DNA from 4 places in the Streptomyces sp. JN8 genome. Region 4 is predicted to be linked to each of the others. Evidence: riboswitches for the same ligand, from Rfam matches in the RefSeq annotation. Region 4 holds a riboswitch; each other region holds the start of a gene.

Region 1 (2,178 bases), 1.7 Mb from region 4:
GTAGCCGGAGGACCACATCGAACCGGACTGCATGTAGGTGGCGCTGAGGCTGTAGGAGGAGAGCGGCAGCGAGTAGCTCGCGGCCAGCTTGGCGAGGCGCTCGGCCTCGGCCGCGGCCTCTGCCTTCGCCCTGGCCTCCGCTTCCGCCTTGGCCTTGGCCTCCGCCTCGGCCTTCGCCTTGGCCTCGGCTTCCGCCTTCTCCGCGGCGTCGGCCTTGGCCTTCGCCTCGGCGGCGGCCTTCTCCGCCGCCGCCTTCTCCGCGGCGGCCTTGTCGGCGGCGTCGGCGGAGGCCTGCTGCTGTTCGGCCTGCTGGAGGATGCGGGCGCGCAGGGCCTCGCCCGCGTCGCCGGCGCCGGGCGCGGCCTGGGCGGCCGAGCCGCCCTGGGTGACCAGGCCGGCCTGCTGCATCCGCGGAGCCTGCGTGCCCTGGTCCTCGGCGGTGGCGTACGAGGCGACGGTGAGCGGGTTCGGGTTGGCGCGGTCCGCGCTGACCGTCTCGGTGGCCTGCTCGGGGAGGAGGTCGCCGACGCCGGGGAGGTCGTGGGCGTCCGGCAGGTGGAGGTCGGGGAGGTCCGGGAGCGATATGGCGACCGGGGGCTTCTCCTGCGCGGTGGCGAGGCCGCCGGCACCGACGGCCGCGATCACGCCGACGCCGAGGACGGTGGAGGAACGCGCGAAGTTGGAGCGCTGCTTGACGACCCGGTGGCGACCGCCGGAGCGGAGGGATCCCTCGGTGGGGTTCCACTCGGTGTCCGGGGCGGCGGGACCCGCACCACCACCGAAGGCGTCGAAGGGGGCTTCGGGTGCGGGAGTGTTGGACGCCACGAAGGCGCGCTCCTTTCCTTCCTTCTCGCCTACCGGGTTAGCTGACGGGTTCGGAGCAGGAAGGTCTCCTACGGGCACGTCGCACAGGTGCGAAGGCCCGATTCACCCCAAGTGGTGGTTCCCCGGTTCCTTTTCAGGATTCGGCGCGTGCGCACGGTGCCGTCTCTTGCGACGGCTGGGACGACCGCGCTGCGTTATCGAACGTTAATAGACACGGGCTCCCGATTCCAAGCCGTTCCTCTTGATCATTCATTGAATTGGGAGGGAATCGTCCGAGTTGACCCCCGTTCAGCGAGGAAGGCCCAAACCTCCGCGATCTGACGTTGTGTCAATTGTTATCGCAGCGACACCCCTCGACTACGGCCGGTGACAGGTCCCCACCGGGCGGTCAGCGCCCGCCCGGCGGCACCACCGGCATCGTCCGGCGCCGCTCCGGCTGACCCGTCGCCGGACGGCTCACGGCGAGCAGCGCCATGTCGTCCGTCGACCCGCCCCCGGTGTGCAGCCGCACGTCGTCCACGAGCGCGTCCAGCAGCTCCTCGGGCCCCGGGAAGATCCGCCCCGCCAGCCGCTCGGCCGGGTCGTAGAAGACCCCCTCGGCGTTCCGCGCCTCCGAGAGGCCGTCGGTGTAGAAGAGCAGCGTCGCGCCCGGCGGGTACGGCCGCGCCTCGGCCCGGTCCGGCCACGACGCCAGATCGCCCATGCCGAGCGGCAGCGCCGCCTCGCCCGGCTCCAGCATGTCGAGGTGCCCGTCGGCGTGCAGCATCAGCGGAGGCGGGTGCCCGCGGTTGACGACCCGTACGAAACCGTCGAAGGTACCGCCGCCGTCCCCGCGCGGGATCTCGGCGAGGACGGCCGTGGTGAACCCCTCGAAGGCGTCGAGACCGTGCCGGCGGGTGCCCTCCCGGGCGAGGGCGCGTTCGAGCCGCCGCGCCACGCCCTCCAGCGTCCGCTCCTGCTCGGCCGCCTCCCGGAACGCCCCGATGACGACGGCGACGGCCTCGACCGCGTCCATGCCCTTGCCGCGGACGTCGCCGGTCACGAGCCGCACCCCGTAGGGCGTGTCCTGGACGGCGAACAGGTCGCCGCCGATGAACGCGTCCGCCTGCGCCGCCTCGTACCGCGCCGCGCACTGCAGCCCGCCGATCCGCTCGGCCGGCGTCGGCAGCACCGCCTTCTGCGCGGCCTCCGCGATGACCCGCGCCGAGGCGAGCCGCTCGCCGCTGCGGCGGACCACCCGGTTGATCAGCAGGGCCAGCGCGGAGACCGTGAACACGGTCAGGAACTCGGTGAACGACGAGATCTCGCCCGCGGTCCCGTTGTAGACGTGCAGCCCGACCGAGGCCAGCACGG
Region 2 (2,178 bases), 4.6 Mb from region 4:
AGCAGTTGTACATCGGTGTCACGGACAGCCATCCGCGCCGTCCGCGCCGTCTCCCGGCGGCGGTCCAGCAGGACAACGGCCGGGGCATGGTCATCATCCGCGTCCTGGCCGCGGAGGCCGGCGGCCGTCTGTCGGTCACGCCGACGGACGACGGGGGCAAGACGGTCTGGATCACTCTTCCCTGGACCGCGGTCCCGCTGGCCAGCTGTTAGTCCGCCGGAGCGCGGTCCCGCCCGCCGGCCGTGAGGAGGACCCGGCCCGGACGGCCGGGGTTCCCGGGGTCGAGTTCCGTCGGTCAGGGGTACGGCGGCGCCACCGCACCCCCCCCACAGACGAACCGCTACCGCCGCCTGATCAGCGGACGCGGCCGTAGTAGACCTTCGACGACCAGATCTTGTCGAGCTTCACCCAGGAACCCGTCTTGGGCGAGTGCCAGATTTTGCCGCTGCCGGCGTAGATGCCGACGTGGTACACCCTTCCGCCGGAGTGGAAGAAGACCAGGTCCCCCTTCTGCCTGGTGGAGGCGGAGATGTGCCGGGTCTTGTTGTACTGCTGCTGCGCGGTGCGGGGCAGCGACTTGCCCGCCTTCTTGTACGCGTAGAGCGTCAGACCGGAGCAGTCGAACCGGGAGGGCCCGCTGCTTCCGTACCGGTACGGAGCTCCCTTCTTGGACGCGGCGACGCTCAGTGCCTTGTTCGCGTGCGTGGTGGCTGCCTGGGCCTCGACCGCCGCACCGGGTGCGAACAGCGTGCCGCCGACGGCGGCGAGGGTGAGAGCCGAGACGGCTCCGGCCCGGGACAGCAGGGACGGGACGTGCATCTGCGCAGTCATGCGCAACCCTTCGTCAGCCGCCTGCGAAGGATGACCTGTCGGGTTCGGGCTGGCGAAGATGCCCGGCCGCTGACGCGGCTTCACCCCAAGGGACGATCCCGCTGCCGGAACAGCGCGTACGCCCCGTAAAAATCGGGTCCTCCACTCCTGCCGATCCACTTCTGTCGACCAGACGTCCGGGACAGCGGCAGGACTCGGCGTCCGCCCGGACCGCCCCGCCGCGGTGGCGGGGGCTTGTCGTCGACAGGGATCTTGACCCACAACAGGGCCGAAATCCGAGCTGAAACGGCGATATGTGAGGCTCCTCACGACTGATCCATTCGGGTGGACAGAGAGCCTTTGTGATCTTCGGAGGCGGGGCCGACGAGCCTCGCACCAGCGGTGGAACGTCCCATTCCGCCAAATGCGTACACCTGCTGTGCAAGTCACCCGGCACATATGTCGACTCGTCGACTACGCCGAACGAGGGAGCGAATCTGCGGTGCGCGTCGGCCGTCCGGACCTGGACACGACACGCGGTCCTGTCAACTCGCGGGGGTCTGCCGGACGGTGACGCGACCGGTCCTGCGCTCGCCGTCCAACACCCGCAGGGCGCGCGCCAATGTGTCCGCGTGCACCTCGCTCTCGCCCCGCAGGTGCATCAGCGTCACGGCCCGCAACAGCGCCTCCGCCCGCCCCACCAGGGCCTGAGCCGCGCGCAGGGCGCCGTAGGTGTGCGTGCCCCGGGACGGATTGATCTTCCCGAGCAGGTCGACGACCTCGAGGTAGGCGTCGACGAGTTCCCCCTCGGCGCGGGTCAGCGCGGGCAGCGGCGGCAACTCGGGGACCACGGCCGGGTCACCGCGCCGCGCCGCCGGCGACCGCGCGCCGACTCGTGATCACGTGGTCCACCAGGCCGTACGCGAGCGCCGCCGGGGCGTCCAGCACCGTGAGCCGGTCGAGGTCGGCCTCGACGCGGTCCCGCTCCCGGCCCGTGTGCTCGACCAGCATCCCCGTCATCAGCGTGCGGAGGCGGAGCAGTTCGCGGGCGTGGATGTCGAGGTCGCTCGGCTGGCCCTGGAGCGGCTCGTCCATCGCGGGCTGGCGGAGCGTCACCCGGGCGCCCGGCAGCATCATGCGCTTGCCCGGGGTTCCGGCGGCGAGCAGCACGGCGGCGGTGGAGACGGCCTGGCACAGGCAGGTGGTCTCGACGTCGCAGTGGAGCGAGCGCAGCGTGTCGTAGATCGCGGTCATGGAGCTGACCGAGCCGCCGGGGGAGTTGATGTAGAGCGAGACGTCCTGGTCCGGTCCCGCGTGGTCCAGGTAGAGGAGTTGGGCGATGACGTCGTTGGCCGACGTCTCGTCGAT
Region 3 (2,178 bases), 2.7 Mb from region 4:
CCGGGCACGCCCGACGCGTCCGTGACGCCCGGCGCGCCCGGCTCCACCGCACCCGGTGCGCCGGCGGACGACCCGTCGTCGGCGACCCCCGGCACCGGCAAGCACCGGGGCGACGCCGCACCGGAGGAAACCGGCAACCCGGACAGTTCTACCGAATCAGGTAGACATGCCTCTCCGGATAACGAGCTGGACGAAAAGCCGCTGAAGGCGTCGCCTGCTGACGCTTCGAAGGAAACGGACGCAACGGACAGTCAGGGCAAGTCGGACTCCTACCTCGTGCAGCCGGGTGACAACCTCTCCGACATTGCACAGGAGAACGAACTCCCCGGAGGCTGGACCGCCCTCTATGACGCCAACCGGCGGACCGTGGGCCTCGATCCGGACCTCATCCTCCCTGGTCAGGCGCTTGACCTGACGAACGGTTCGACCGCGTCGGCGGAGTAGTTCGGGCGCGTATGTCCGGTTCTGGGCAAGTGAGACATGGGTCTCTTCACCCCAACTGGCGTGTCGCGCCCGCAAACTTTGCTCCCGTCACCTCTCACCTGCGCAAACACGACCCACCGGAAGGCAAGCAGGGGCGATTTCTCCCCTATGAGGGTCTTTGAACTTCCGGTGGGTCTGTGTCTACGGTCGTCACCGCTCGCCACCGCGGGCCCCGTCGACCGAAACGCCGAATCCTGCCGTCGGCCGACGGGCATCGTCGCGCAAGCGCCGAAGGCAGGAGTGGGGGACCCAAGGTAAGTGCCGGTCCCGGCCGTTGAGACAGACGGCCGAAGACCGGCTTGGGGTGAAGCCGCGTGCTAGGACACGCGGCCGGGCACCTTCCGGCCCGAACCCGACAGCTCACCTCACAGGCGTCGGTGAGGAGAATCCCCATGCTGTTTTCCGCCAAGGGCAAACACCGCCGTCCCTCCAAGGCCACCCAGGTCGCCGCGCTCGTCGGCGTCACCGGTGTCGCCGTGGCCGCCCCGCTGATGACCGCGGGCACCGCCTCGGCCGCCACGGCCTCGGAGTGGGACCGCGTCGCCGCCTGCGAGTCCGGCGGCAACTGGTCCATCAACACCGGCAACGGCTACTACGGCGGTCTGCAGTTCTCGGCCTCCACCTGGGCCGCGTACGGCGGCACCGCCTACGCCTCGACCGCCGACCAGGCGTCGAAGTCGCAGCAGATCGCCGTCGCCGAGAAGGTCCTCGCGGGCCAGGGCAAGGGCGCCTGGCCGTCCTGCGGCGTGGGCCTCTCGGGCGCCTCCTACGAGGGCGGCGCCACCGAGAGCGCGCCGCAGCAGAGCACCCAGCAGCCGCAGCAGGAGCGGAAGGCCGAGCAGCCGACCACCCGCAGCGAGAAGCGCCAGGCCCCGAAGAAGGCCGCGCAGCAGGCCGCTCCGCAGGCCGACGCGAAGAAGACCGTCACCACCCCGACCGGCAAGAAGGTCAAGAAGGGCGACGGCGAGTACAAGGTCGCCACCGGCGACACCCTCAGCAAGATCGCCCAGGCGCACGGCGTCAAGGGCGGCTGGGCCGAGCTGTTCAAGCTCAACAAGGACGTCGTCGAGGACGCCGACCTCATCTACCCGGGCCAGCAGCTTCACCTGAAGTGAGCCCGGCGGTCCGCGTGAGTCCGGCGGCTCACGCGGACCCTCCGACCCTCCCGCGGTGACCACCCCGGCCCGACGCGCCCATCCCCCGTGCGCGCCGGGCCGGGGTTCCCCCGTTTCGGGCCCGCGCCCGGAGGAGACCGGAGAAGACCGGAGAAGACCGGAGAAGACCGGAGAAGACCGGAGAAGACCGGAGAAGCGGGGAGGGGCCGGCGCGACGACCGGCCCGCCGCGGCGGTTACCCGCCGGTAGGTCTGGGGCTCTTCGTCCCGACATGCCTGCCCTTGGGTCCTTTTTCGTCCCAGGGGGCGGGCGCCCGGCTGGCCGGAGCCCGCGAGCCGGTTAGGCTCTTGTCGCAAGGCCAAGCGACCCTGCACCGACCTTGCGTCACATCCAGCGTCACATCCCAAAAAGGAGATGCTCGTGCCGTCCATCGACGTCGTCGTAGCCCGGGAAATCCTGGACTCCCGAGGCAACCCCACGGTCGAGGTCGAGGTCGGCCTCGACGACGGCAGCACCGGCCGTGCTGCTGTCCCGTCCGGTGCCTCCACCGGTGCGTTCGAGGCCATCGAGCTTCGCGACG
Region 4 (2,178 bases):
GGGCCTACTGCCTCGGCGGCACCCTCACCTCGCGGCTCGACCGGGTCCTGCGCGAGGAGAAGGGCTACACGTACGGGGTGCGCGCCTTCGGGCAGGTGCTCCGCTCGGACGGCCGGGGGAACGGCGCCTCGATGCTCGCCATCAGCGGCTCCGTCGACACGCCCAACACCGGTCCGGCTCTTGACGACCTGTGGAAGGTGCTGCGGACGCTGGCCGAGGAGGGCCTGACCGACGCCGAGCGGGAGACGGCCGTGCAGAACCTGGTGGGGGTCGCGCCGCTCAAGTACGAGACGGCCGCCTCCGTCGCCGCGACGCTCTCCGACCAGGTCGAGCAGCACCTCCCGGACGACTACCAGGCGCAGTTGTACGCCCGGCTGGCCGAGACGGGCACGGTCGAGGCGACCGCGGCCGTGGTCAGCGCGTTCCCCGTGGACCGTCTCGTCACCGTGCTCGTCGGCGACGCGTCGGAGATCGCGGAGCCGGTGCGCGCGCTCGGGATCGGTGAAGTGACCGTCGTGACCGGCTGATTCACGCGGTCCGCAGGGCGGGGAGGACCCCGACGGCCTGGCCCGTCGGGGTCCTCCCCTTTGTCCGTATTGGGGCAAGGGTTGGCTTTTGCCTTGTGGCATGTCTTACAAAATGCCTGTCCGGTTGGTGATTGAAAGACGATCCGCATAGCGTCAGGCCGTCTGTCCGTCAGTTGCACGTGCCGCACCCGCGGCATCGGTCAGACATCGCCGAGTCCCCGTCAGGCGCGAGCCTGGGGAGCCGGGGACCCACACGCAGTCCCTGGGGTGAATCGGGCGCCTTCGTCTCGTACGGAGGGGCTCGTAGGAGACCTTCCTGCTCCGAACCCGTCAGCTAACCCGGTAGGCGAGAGGGAAGGAAAGGACCAGCCCCTACATGGCGTTCACCCGTGCCACCGGGAAGCATCGTGCTCCGAGCCGGATGGCGCGCCGCGGCGCGGGCATCGCCGGCGCGGCGACCCTCGCCACCGCCGGCGTCATCGGCACCCTGGCCTCCCCGGCGCTCGCCGCCGACACGGACGACCGCTCCCTCGAGGACACCGGCCTCACCAAGGTGATCACCGAGGACGACCTCGCCGAGCGGATCGACGCCCAGGCCGCCGCCCAGGAGCGGGAGGCCTTCGAGATCGCCGCCAAGGCCAAGGCCGAGGCCGAGGCGAAGCGCAAGGCCGAGGCCCGCGCCAAGGAGATCCGCGAGGCCGAGCAGCGCGCCGCCCGCGAGGCCGAGCGCCGCCGCCTGGCCTCCTTCCAGCTCCCGGTCGACGGCTCGTACGTGTCCACCGGCTACAAGACCGGCGGCTCGCTCTGGTCCTCCGGCAGCCACTCCGGCGTCGACTTCCACGCCGCCTACGGCAGCACCGTGGTCTCGGTCGGCTCCGGCACCGTCGTCGAGGCCGGCTGGGGCGGCGCGTACGGCAACAACATCGTCATCCGGATGAACGACGGCACGTACACCCAGTACGGTCACCTGTCCTCCATCGGGGTCTATGTCGGCCAGACCGTCGAGCCCGGTGAGCGGATCGGCATCTCGGGCTCCACCGGCAACTCGACCGGACCCCACCTCCACTTCGAGGCGCGGACGACCGCCGAGTACGGCTCCGACGTCAACCCGGTCGCATACCTGCGCGCCCGCGGCGTCAACGTCTGACCCGACGCCCCCGGGCGGCTCGTCGCGCCGCCCCCGCCCGCATCGCAAAAGCCCCGGCTCGTACAGAGCCGGGGCTTTTCGTCGCGCGCGGCACATCGATATTCCGCCGGGGCATCGGAAATTCCGGCGCGCTGCAATAGAGTCGCAGATCGGGCGCAGAACAGGCGCCGGTGTAATTGACTCGCGCGGACCAAGGCGGAGGTCGGACATGCGCATTCCCGCGCACTCGGTATGCACGGCGATCCGGGACGACATCGTCACGGGCGTCTTCGAGCCGGGCGCCCGGCTGACCGAGGACCAGCTCGCCCGCCGGTACGGGGTCTCCCGGGTCCCGGTCCGCGAGGCCCTGCGGACCCTGGAGTCCGAGGGCTTCGTGGTCACCCGCCGGCACGCCGGGGCGCAGGTCGCGGAGCCCACCGAGCAGGAGGCCGCCGATCTGCTCGACATGCGGGCGCTGCTCGAACCGCTGGGGGCCGCCCGCGCCGCCCAGCGGCGCACGGAGGC

The links. A riboswitch is a leader RNA that binds a small molecule or an ion and turns the genes downstream of it on or off. The one in region 4 is predicted to bind cyclic di-AMP.
Region 1: another riboswitch for cyclic di-AMP. It lies ahead of ACY0MR_RS17430 (M23 family metallopeptidase); the one in region 4 lies ahead of ACY0MR_RS09940 (M23 family metallopeptidase).
Region 2: another riboswitch for cyclic di-AMP. It lies ahead of ACY0MR_RS30855 (C40 family peptidase); the one in region 4 lies ahead of ACY0MR_RS09940 (M23 family metallopeptidase).
Region 3: another riboswitch for cyclic di-AMP. It lies ahead of ACY0MR_RS22115 (transglycosylase family protein); the one in region 4 lies ahead of ACY0MR_RS09940 (M23 family metallopeptidase).

What each region holds. Positions count from the first base shown of each region.
Region 1 covers NZ_CM147852.1:3,987,624-3,989,801, forward strand. The annotation lists gene ACY0MR_RS17430 (M23 family metallopeptidase) at 1-825, opposite strand, end outside; cyclic di-AMP (ydaO/yuaA leader) riboswitch at 837-981, opposite strand; gene ACY0MR_RS17435 (PP2C family protein-serine/threonine phosphatase) at 1,214-2,178, opposite strand, start outside.
Region 2 covers NZ_CM147852.1:6,973,506-6,975,683, forward strand. The annotation lists gene ACY0MR_RS30850 (ATP-binding protein) at 1-212, shown strand, start outside; gene ACY0MR_RS30855 (C40 family peptidase) at 355-831, opposite strand; cyclic di-AMP (ydaO/yuaA leader) riboswitch at 835-965, opposite strand; gene ACY0MR_RS30860 (hypothetical protein) at 1,356-1,661, opposite strand; gene ACY0MR_RS30865 (ATP-dependent Clp protease proteolytic subunit) at 1,669-2,178, opposite strand, start outside.
Region 3 covers NZ_CM147852.1:5,004,991-5,007,168, forward strand. The annotation lists gene ACY0MR_RS22110 (transglycosylase family protein) at 1-444, shown strand, start outside; cyclic di-AMP (ydaO/yuaA leader) riboswitch at 700-872, shown strand; gene ACY0MR_RS22115 (transglycosylase family protein) at 876-1,598, shown strand; gene eno (phosphopyruvate hydratase) at 2,013-2,178, shown strand, end outside.
Region 4 covers NZ_CM147852.1:2,327,569-2,329,746, reverse strand. The annotation lists gene ACY0MR_RS09945 (M16 family metallopeptidase) at 1-527, shown strand, start outside; cyclic di-AMP (ydaO/yuaA leader) riboswitch at 726-891, shown strand; gene ACY0MR_RS09940 (M23 family metallopeptidase) at 904-1,674, shown strand; gene ACY0MR_RS09935 (GntR family transcriptional regulator) at 1,883-2,178, shown strand, end outside.